3 regions of the Lysinibacillus sp. VIII_CA genome follow, and region 2 is predicted to be linked to each of the others. Evidence: riboswitches for the same ligand, from Rfam matches in the RefSeq annotation. Region 2 holds a riboswitch; each other region holds the start of a gene.

Region 1 (3,289 bases), on a different contig from region 2:
AATCTATCATTTCATTAACGCTTGGTATTCTTTCTATCATCGTACCATTTATTGGATTAGTTCTTGGGATTTTCGGAGTAGTTTTATCAAGAATGGCAACAAAGGAAATTGCTAAAAGAAATGAAAATGGCAGAGGTTTGGCAATTTCTGGTTTAATTTGTAGCGTGATCGGGATTATCATTCAAACCTTTGCAGTATTGTCTATTATCCTTTTTTATTCAATTACTGGTGTTTAGCTTAGTATTTGACCTTAGAAAATACCGTTTTAAGTTGGACGGGAAGAGGAAAAGTGGAAATGGCCATGAGTCAGGATACCAGCCTGTTACGAATACACACCATAAACCTCTTTTTTTGTGTTGAAAATGCATGACCTTCCCAAGCCCCCTGTTTTTAAGATTTTGCTCAAAGCTTTTTTCTTTTTGAAGAATAATAGTTATACACATTACTATTTGTAAAGATGGTGAAACGATGGAACAGATGCTAAAGGAAATAATGTCTCCAAGTCATCAATATAAAGTTCAAATTATAAAACGGAGAGATGGTCTTTTTACAACAGACGTATATATGTGGCAAGAAGACTGCGGATATGAATTTTGGAGTCCTATTAAAAAAGGATTGAGTTTGATTGAGACTGAGGAAGTAGCCGTAACAGTAGCCATTGAACAATTAAGACAATACTCTGGTGAAGTTATTACTCTTTAGTTACATCACTCAACGCTGTCAGATGTAGCGAGAATCGTTGAATCGCGTAGTTGTGCGTATAGGTTTGTCTAAGGTGCGTTTATAGGTTGTTTATGTTAGTATTTCAAAATGATGCAAGTGTCTTATCCCGATTTAACTTGCGGTTTTGCGTTAAAAAAATGAGCGCAGGAATCCCCTGCGCTCGTAACTTATTTTATCAAATATTACATAACTAATAACCTAAATTAAAAGTGTCGTAAATCCTTTTTTAAAAGCCGTTAATCATTCGCTAAAATTTATTCTCATGCGAGTATATACGCCGAAAAATAGATGAAGGTGATACGGATGTTAAAAAGAAGATATTCGGTAAAGGACGTATTAGGAGAAAACATTAACTAGTTTCGCTGATTTAATATGTGAAAAAGACGACCATTTTGCTGATTCGTTGGAAAAGACCAGAACGTATAGCGGTAAAGAAATCGAAGCTATTCAGTATTATGCTGCGTAGAAAATTCGAGGGGATTTCGAAAGAGATGACCCACATGAAGCTGAGGAAGTATCATACCATGAAAGTAAATAGGAAGACATGTTGTCAGAATTTCAGAGTTTGTAAGATTAAGTGAAGAAATGGTTTGGAAAATATTGTGATATTTGACTTTAGAAATCCACTACTTTACAATTGATTTTAGTAATCTAATAGGAATGTGGAGCACACCCGATTCCTATGACAATTGAATAGCGTGTAGTAATAGGTGTAAATTGCGTGCAATTTGCTTAAAAGGGAAGTCGGTGTGAATCCGACACTGTCCCGCAACTGTAAATGTGAGCGACTTTTCAGCAACCACTGTCAAATGATGGGAAGGGGAAAAGTGGCGATGACCATGAGTCAGGATACCTGCCTGTTATGAGTACACACCATAAACCTACGAGGAATAGGAGGTGGCATGTTGACAAAACAGAATGCTCTGTTCGTCACAGTACGTCAAACGCCCAAAGTTCATGAAAGGGTTCATTTTCGAACTCCTTCACATTTACTTAGGGTTTGTTTGGCATTGTGTGATGAATCACATTAAAGCGAAGGATTTCCTCAAACATAGAAGGAAGTCCTTTTTGTTTTGAAAATATGTACGCAAAGGGGATGCACATAGGATGAATATTCATGCAACGATAACACAGGAAACGCCTTTTGTAGATATGACCATTTGTAAGCAGCCAAGGACAGAAATTGCTAAAAAAGCGAAAACAAGAATGGTGGTTGAATCACTGATTGACCAATTATTAGCAACGAAGCTGATTCGCAACAACCGCTTTTTTGAGCGAATTTTATATAATAAAGACATTATTTGGATAAGAAATGGTGAGGTAGAAGGCCATCTTTTTGCTCTGGCAACGTTAACGGATCAACTGAAAACGAAGACGAATAGCTTTATGATGTATATGCCGACGAACCCTATTATATATGAGGTGAACGGGGAACCTTATCACTTAATTACACGCATTGATTCAACACGAGCAAAGCCTAACCTTGATCGCCTTTCACAAGAGCCCAATCCCGTGTTAAGCGCTGCACGTGTCAATGACTTACTATGCTCGATTGTTATACGTTTTTATGAAACTTATATAAATGATTTAATGGAAATTTCTCATCAGGATCAACTAATCGCATTCGCGCAGCAGGAATATAAACAATTTCTGGATGCGGTTCAGGAATTAAATAGTGATCACTTAAATTGGCATCCACGAGGGAACGGCCATGAGCTATTGTTAACATTAATTGATCAACTACAACTATTAAAAAGTCAGCCTGGTAAAGTTTTAATCGACTTCACTAATACGCAGGGCTATGTGGTGGTTGAACCTGCTTATCAGGTCCATAAGCCCTCAAAGAAAGCTGTCGGTGCGATATGAAAACAAGCCCTCCATGAAGCGGGGGGCTTGTTTTATTTATGCCAGCGTATCATGCTTCATCTGAGGCTATTAGCCTAACACACCGTCCTTGCAAATACTTTACTTGACTTATCCCTGACAGTGCATGGCTGCTTGAGCCTCTTGCCAAGGGACAGTATAGCCTTTGCCTTTAGCGCAAAAAATGCTGGAAGAACTGTATTCAGGGTCCGCATTTTTATCATAGCCTATCTGGGCTATTACTTCTTCTGCATTATGACACACATCATAGCCATCAAATTGGAGGGTAAGTGAGCCTTTCCCATTGGTATAGGCAGCAAAGATTGTGCTATAGCTCATAAAGGTTGCTACAGGTGCACGTCCTGTCAAAACAACGTCAGTTTCGGTGAGGTCTGGGTCGTCGAATGTGCCGGCAGCCTGTTGAATGTCAGTCATCATACGGCCAATAAAATCATTGGAAGCTTTCATTTTAAAGCGATAATATGGCTCAAGCAGGATGTTCTGTGCTTGTTCTAGTCCTTGACGTAGTGCTCGGAAAGTAGCTTCTCGGAAATCACCACCAGAGGTATGCTCATTGTGACCACGCCCCGTTAATAGCGTAAAATGAATATCTGTGACGGCGTAGCCTGTGAGTAAGCCGTGATGATCACGCTCAAACAAGTGCTTCTCAACGAGACGCTGGTTGCCCACTGATAAATCATCG
Region 2 (3,289 bases):
CTCTGCTGGTTCTACTGGTACGAAACGAATAAACACAAAGGTCAGAATAGATACGCCTACTAATACAAATGGAAGTGTGAGAATTCTTTTTACACAAAACATCCAAGTCGATTCGTACATGTCGTCACTTCCTATTTCATCCGATGATAAAAAGAGAGTTGTCCTGGTTCGACACACTCTCTCTTTCATACTTAGTTTTCTTTATCCATTTGTGCATATGGAATGTCATACTCAGAAGCACGTGGTGCAAAATCCTTCATATATGGTTGATAAATAACTTGATTCGTTTCATACGATATTGGATAGAACAATGCTTGTTTGTGGAACATTGTTAAAATATCCGTGTATAGCTGCACGCGTTCTTCTTCATCGGTCCCGACTAATAATTGATGTATGTTAGTATCGATTTCTTGAGTATTTGGTAAGCCTAATTTTGCTTCATAAACACCACTAGCATTTGGTGTAGCTGATTCATTTGCAAAGCTATGTGGATCAGTCGGCGGTCCATTAGTTCGCCAGAAGTTAATATCAACCTGATCATCCATTAATTTTTGCAGACCGACCATCACATCGGCGCCTTCAATATTTAACTGTACGCCTATTTTCGCTAGCTCGCCCTGCATTAACTCTGCCATAGGTTTTTGAATGGCATCAGTAGCAATATAGATTAAATCTAATGTAAGGGGTTGACCATTTTTTGAACGAATTTTTTCACCCTTCTGTAGCGTCCATCCAGCTTCATCTAGCAATTTCTGTGCTTTTTCAGGATTATATATAATGGGGGCTAAATCAATATTGGCATATGGAATTGCTTCCCAAAATAGCGTGTTAGCCACTTTTTCTGTACCATGTGTAATGCTTTCTACCATTTGTTCCTTATTGATAGCATATTGCATCGCTTGTCGAACCTTTAGCTCAGCTAACGGTCCAGATTGTGTATTGAACAGTAATGCTTTCGTAGACAATGGCTCAGATGTAGCTGTTTTATATTTGCCACTATCTCTTAAATACGTATAGTTATCTAAACTAATAACCCCTCGCCCATAAATGACATCTAATTCTTCATTTTCAAAGGCTAACGAAATGGATTCCGAATTTGGGATGATTTTAACCTTTATTTTATCTACGAGAGGCTTTTCTCCCCAATAATGTTCATTACGGCTAAATAAAGCATATTCGTCTTTTTTATAGTCGGTTAAAACCCATGGCCCTGTGCCAATAGCTGATTGAATGGAATCATTTGTCTTATCGCCGTCTGGGAAGCCATTATCCCCTAAAAAACGGAATGGTCTGACAAAGGCTAATTCGTTTAACACAGGGTAATACGGTTCGTCTAATTGCAAACGTATTGTTGATTCATCTACTTTGACGACCTCTTTTATATGGTTGACCATGCCCATCCAAGAATGCATGTCACGATTCGCTAATACCGCATCAAAATTGCGAATCACATTATCAGCATTAAAGGCAGTCCCATCCGAATAGTTAACATCCTTGCGTAAATGGAACGTATAAGCAGTTTTATCCTCTGAGATGACCCAGCTTTCTGCTAGCTTTGGCGTAATTGTCCCATCATCGTTATACGCCACTAAAGATTCATAAACCATTGCTTGAGCAGTCATCTGATTTGGTAAATATGTATGGGGGTTTAATGGGCCTACATCTAATGGCCAACCAATCGTAATCATTTTTTCATCTGTCTGTTCAGTTGATGCTGAGTTTCCTTTGTCTTTTTCCGTGCTTGTACAACCTGCAAGAAAACTGAAGGTCAAAACAAGCATGTAAGGCAGTAAATACTTCGTCCATCTCATTTTTTATCTCCTATCTCTATTCCCTGTTCATATCTACAAATTGAATAGAAAGAAGGCATAAAAAAACCTTATTCTACAAGAATAAGGACAGATAAACCTACAATACGTAAGCTACCATCCATCTCCCTATCTTTCGTAGATCATCAATGAATCTTCTTACAAGCAGGCATTCTGGCTTATGAATCATCATTTTGCTTCACCTTCCCAAGAAAAAACTCAGTGGTCATCGAAACAAAACTCCTCATTTACAGCTGCGGGACAGCATGGGATTTACACCCATTTTCCTTTTAATCGAACGAAAAATAATTTCATTCAAACTTGTAATGCAATATTTGAAATTAGTAATAAACATAACATGCTCAAATGTTCACGTCAATTTTATTTTCTGAATATAATAAACAGATACAAAAAGACCAGGCAGATAACCTGATCTTTGCTTAACTCCTTTTATCTCTCGTTATCTCGATATAGATTCTTTCACCTCCTGACGCAATAGTTTGGTAGCAGCCACCATATTAGCTAAAGCCGCTATTGTTTCTGGCTCTTTCCTTGTTTTTAAGCCACAGTCCGGATTAATCCAAAATTGATGTTTGTCTAAAACTTGTAAACTATCTCTCATGATGGCTAACATTTCTCCCTCACTCGGCACACGTGGACTATGAATATCGTATACACCTAATCCAATCCCTTTTGTATAAGGATGCACTTGAAGTGAAGAAATAAGCTCTCCATGGCTTCGTGATGTTTCAATAGAAATCACATCAGCATCTAGCGCACTAATGGGTTCTATGAAATCGTTAAATTCGCAGTAACACATATGTGTATGAATTTGTGTTGTATCTTTTACACTCGAGGTAGCAAGTTTGAAGGCATTGATTGCCCAGTCTAGGTAAGCCCCCCAATTTTCTTTACGAAGAGGTAGCCCTTCTCTTAGTGCTGGCTCATCCACTTGAATAATGGAGATACCTGCCGTTTCTAGTGCTTTCACTTCCTTACAAAGTGCTAAAGCAATTTGATAGGCCACATCTTTCCGAGAAATATCATCACGTACAAAGGACCAATTTAAAATGGTCACTGGCCCTGTCAGCATCCCTTTGACAAAGCGCTTCGTTAAGCTTTGGGCATACGCTGACTCTTTCACGGTAATGGATGAAGTCCATTCAACATCTCCATAAATAATCGGAGGCTTCACACAGCGAGAACCATACGAAACCACCCATGCTTTTTCAGTAAAGGCAAAGCCCGTCAGTTTTTCACCGAAATACTCGACCATGTCTGTCCGTTCAAATTCTCCATGAACCAGTACATCTATATCCATATCCTCCTGCAAGTGAATCCAGCGCTTTGTTTCCAGTTCAATAAATGCTTCATAGTCTGTATTCGATATTTGTTTCTTTCGCCAAGCATTCCGATTTCTCTTCACCTCATCAGATTGAGGAAAGCTACCGATTGTTGTTGTAGGGAATAGTGGTAAGGCT
Region 3 (3,289 bases), on a different contig from region 2:
GTAAATGACGGTGATCAGAACCCCAAATCATTCTTGTCATATGTGGTACAACCAACCCTACAAAGCCAATTGTGCCTGAAACAGCTACCGCTGCTCCAGTCAGCATAGAACCACCTACTAAAATCAAATACTTACTACGTTTTACATTGACACCTAAATGCTTCGCTCTTTCTTCCCCATATAATAAAACATTAAGCTCACGTCTCTGCGTCCACAGCATAAGGGAACCCACAATAACGAATGGGATAATCATTTGAACATACGGCCAACCACGCATAGATACAGAACCCAGTAGCCAGCCGATTACTTGGCGTAGCTCCTCTCCCGATAAGGCAATCATTAACGAGATTAACGACCCTAAAAATGAACTAAAGATAACGCCCGTTAAAATAAGGGTTTCCATCTTTAGCGAACGGTCTACTATTCTAGCAAAGCTCATAACTACAACCATTGTAATGATTGCGCCTATCATGCTAAAGGTAGGTAAGGCATACAAGCCTACAACAGGTATCGAAATATTAAAAAAAATTGTCATGACTGCACCGACAGAAGCACCGGATGAAATACCTAATGTATATGGATCTGCTAGCGGATTTTTTAGCAAGCCCTGGAAAGCTGCTCCCGCAATAGCGAGGGCAGCCCCTACTAGCCCTGCTAAAAGCACACGAGGCAAGCGAATTTTCCAAAAGATATTGGCAGCCGTTTCATCAACTGACTGATTCCACAGCACTTCTATCGGAATATGAACAGAGCCTATAGCTACGCCACACCAAATGCTAATGATAAAAAGCGTACATGTTAATACATAGGCTGTTACTACTTTTTTCACTTAAATACCTCAGGGTAGATGGCTTTTGCTAACTCCTCAAGACCATCCGCTAAACGCGGTCCTTGACGGCTTGTTGTGCTTTCATCTACTTGCACAATGGCATTATTTTTCACTGCATTTATTGTATCGAAACCAGCACGCTTTGGTATTTTTGTTAAAATATCAGGTACATAGCTATATGTCACCACGATGACATCTGGATTTTTTGTGATAATTTGTTCTGCACTAATTTCATACCAATTATCACCATCTGCTGCTACATTTTTTGCATGAATCATCTCCAGCATTGCGTTCATAAATGTGCCTTGACCAGCTGTATAAATATTAGGTTCATCAGAGGCCTCTACAAAAACATTCTTAGGTTCAACGTCTTTCACTTTCTCCTGTACTGCTTCTACTTTCGCCTTCATGTCAGCAATGATGTTTTCAGCCTCTGGTAATTTCCCTGTGGCACGACCAAGCTGTTCAATCGTTGTATAGGTTTCATTAAAATTCTGGGCATTTTTTACAACAAATACTTTCACGCCCGCCGATTCAAGTTGTGCAATGGCTGATTCTGAAAGAGACATGCTAGATTCATGTGCAAAAACGATGTCTGGCTTTAAGGCAATAATTTGTTCAATATTGTACTCCATGCCACCAACCTTATCCTTTTCAGCTACCTCTGGTGGATAATCGTCATTGTCTGTAACCCCGACTATTTCATCCTTTAAACCTAGGCCAAATAATATCTCTGTATTACTTGGAATAAGTGACACTATTTTCTCAGGAGGGGCCTCTAGAGTCATCTCCTTTCCAATAGCATCCGTTATAGTTATTGGAAATGTTGCTTCTTCCACCTTAGATGTTTCTTGTTGTGTTTGCTCCTCTGTAGCTGCGGACTTATCATTTTTCGCCTCTTGTCCACAAGCTGCTAGCAACCCTATCGTTAAAAATGCCGATACTCCTATTTTCCAAAATTTCTTCATGTGAATCCTCCTTCGTAGATTTGTGCGTTCATGTGTTAGAAGTGTTCTTCCATCAAAATAAGACCCCTCATCTTCGAATGATGAGGGGTCAAAATCGCACCAAAAAACTGATACAAAATCCACCATCCTATCCTCGTAGGCTGTCATGTCTATGCTATAAAGGCAGGTCTCCTGGCTTGTGCTCATTACGTTTTTTCAAGCCTTCCCGAAATTTTCAGTGGCATTATTTGAAAAAACTCACACTTACAGTGGCGGGACCGCATCGGAATTACACCGATTTCCCTTTTCACTTTACATAAGTAAAGAACCTTTATAATATTCAGTTGAATTATATTATACATGAAATTAAAAGAAGTCGCCTCTATATCAAGGCGACTCCAAAGGCTGTTAGACAATTTCATCAAAATACTGTACGGTTTTCATCGAAGCACCAATCGGTCGTAATGACCAAGTTTGCTCTAAATAAACATCCGCAAGTTTTTCATATTTCCCACCAAATTTTTGTGCCCATTCAACTGCGATGACACTTTCATATAAATGAGCCATTTTTTGGGCAACATCCTTTGCTTCAAACGTTTTTGTAGCTTCATCGAGAGCACTAAAAATTTGTAATGTTGCCGATAGTTTAGTTAATTGCTCTTGAACGATTTTCACTAATGAATGGTCTGTTAATACTTCTAATCGCTCGCTCATCTCTTGAACAAACAATTCATGTGCTCTGTATTTATCCACTAAGCGAATAAGCTCCAACGCTAGTATATTAGCCGTACCCTCCCATACAGTCAACACTTGCGCATCCCTTAGTAAGCGTGGTGTTACAAAGTCTTCAATATAGCCATTCCCGCCATGTAGCTCAATTGCTTCACTTGCATAATGAACTGCCTGCTCTGCCGTTTCCTTTTTCATAATGGCAATATATAAACGATTCATTATGATGTCTTGTTCTGTCCCCTGACCACTTGTCACTTTGTCGTATAATTGAATAAGATCAAAAATCGTGGCTACTTCAACATGCAGCTTAGCAGCATATTTACCCAATGTATCCTGAATCATAGGGTACTGTGTTAAAGGTTTACCAAAGGCATATCGATTTGACACATAATGCTTCGCCTCCAAGAAGCCACGGCGCATAATACCAATGGATGCCACTGCATTACAAATTCTTGATAAATTAAGCGCCTCCAACATATAATAAATCCCTTTATTTGGATCACCAACTACATAGGCGAGTGCTCCATCAAACTCTACCTCACCAGATGGAACGGCTTTCACACCTAATTTATCTTTTAGTCGTCGAATACGAAGATGGTTAACCGATCCATCTTCATTTCGCCATGGAACTGCAAATAGAGTTAATCCTTTAGAGCCTGCTTGTGCACCATCTATTCGTGCCAACACCATTGCAACCCCACACATTCCAGCATTAGACGCGAAATACTTTTCACCATAGAGGCGGTACTCATTCCCTACAAGTTTTGCTTCTACTACATTT

Evidence for each region. Region 2 has a riboswitch for cobalamin ahead of nikA (nickel ABC transporter substrate-binding protein). Riboswitches for the same ligand answer to the same signal wherever they lie in the genome.
Region 1: linked by a shared signal. The riboswitch ahead of ACP3VS_RS17730 (hypothetical protein) and the one ahead of nikA (nickel ABC transporter substrate-binding protein) in region 2 are both predicted to bind cobalamin.
Region 3: linked by a shared signal. The riboswitch ahead of ACP3VS_RS13810 (ABC transporter substrate-binding protein) and the one ahead of nikA (nickel ABC transporter substrate-binding protein) in region 2 are both predicted to bind cobalamin.

The regions. Positions count from the first base shown of each region.
Region 1 covers NZ_JBNFXM010000015.1:91,073-94,361, forward strand. Annotated here, with positions in the region: gene ACP3VS_RS17720 (DUF4190 domain-containing protein) at 1-236, shown strand, start outside; gene ACP3VS_RS17725 (hypothetical protein) at 469-702, shown strand; cobalamin riboswitch at 1,415-1,598, shown strand; gene ACP3VS_RS17730 (hypothetical protein) at 1,831-2,589, shown strand; gene ACP3VS_RS17735 (elongation factor G) at 2,698-3,289, opposite strand, start outside.
Region 2 covers NZ_JBNFXM010000006.1:105,868-109,156, reverse strand. Annotated here, with positions in the region: gene nikB (nickel ABC transporter permease) at 1-120, opposite strand, end outside; gene nikA (nickel ABC transporter substrate-binding protein) at 192-1,811, opposite strand; cobalamin riboswitch at 1,956-2,148, opposite strand; gene metE (5-methyltetrahydropteroyltriglutamate--homocysteine S-methyltransferase) at 2,269-3,289, opposite strand, start outside.
Region 3 covers NZ_JBNFXM010000009.1:75,068-78,356, reverse strand. Annotated here, with positions in the region: gene ACP3VS_RS13815 (FecCD family ABC transporter permease) at 1-829, opposite strand, end outside; gene ACP3VS_RS13810 (ABC transporter substrate-binding protein) at 826-1,797, opposite strand; cobalamin riboswitch at 1,942-2,124, opposite strand; gene ACP3VS_RS13805 (acyl-CoA dehydrogenase family protein) at 2,185-3,289, opposite strand, start outside.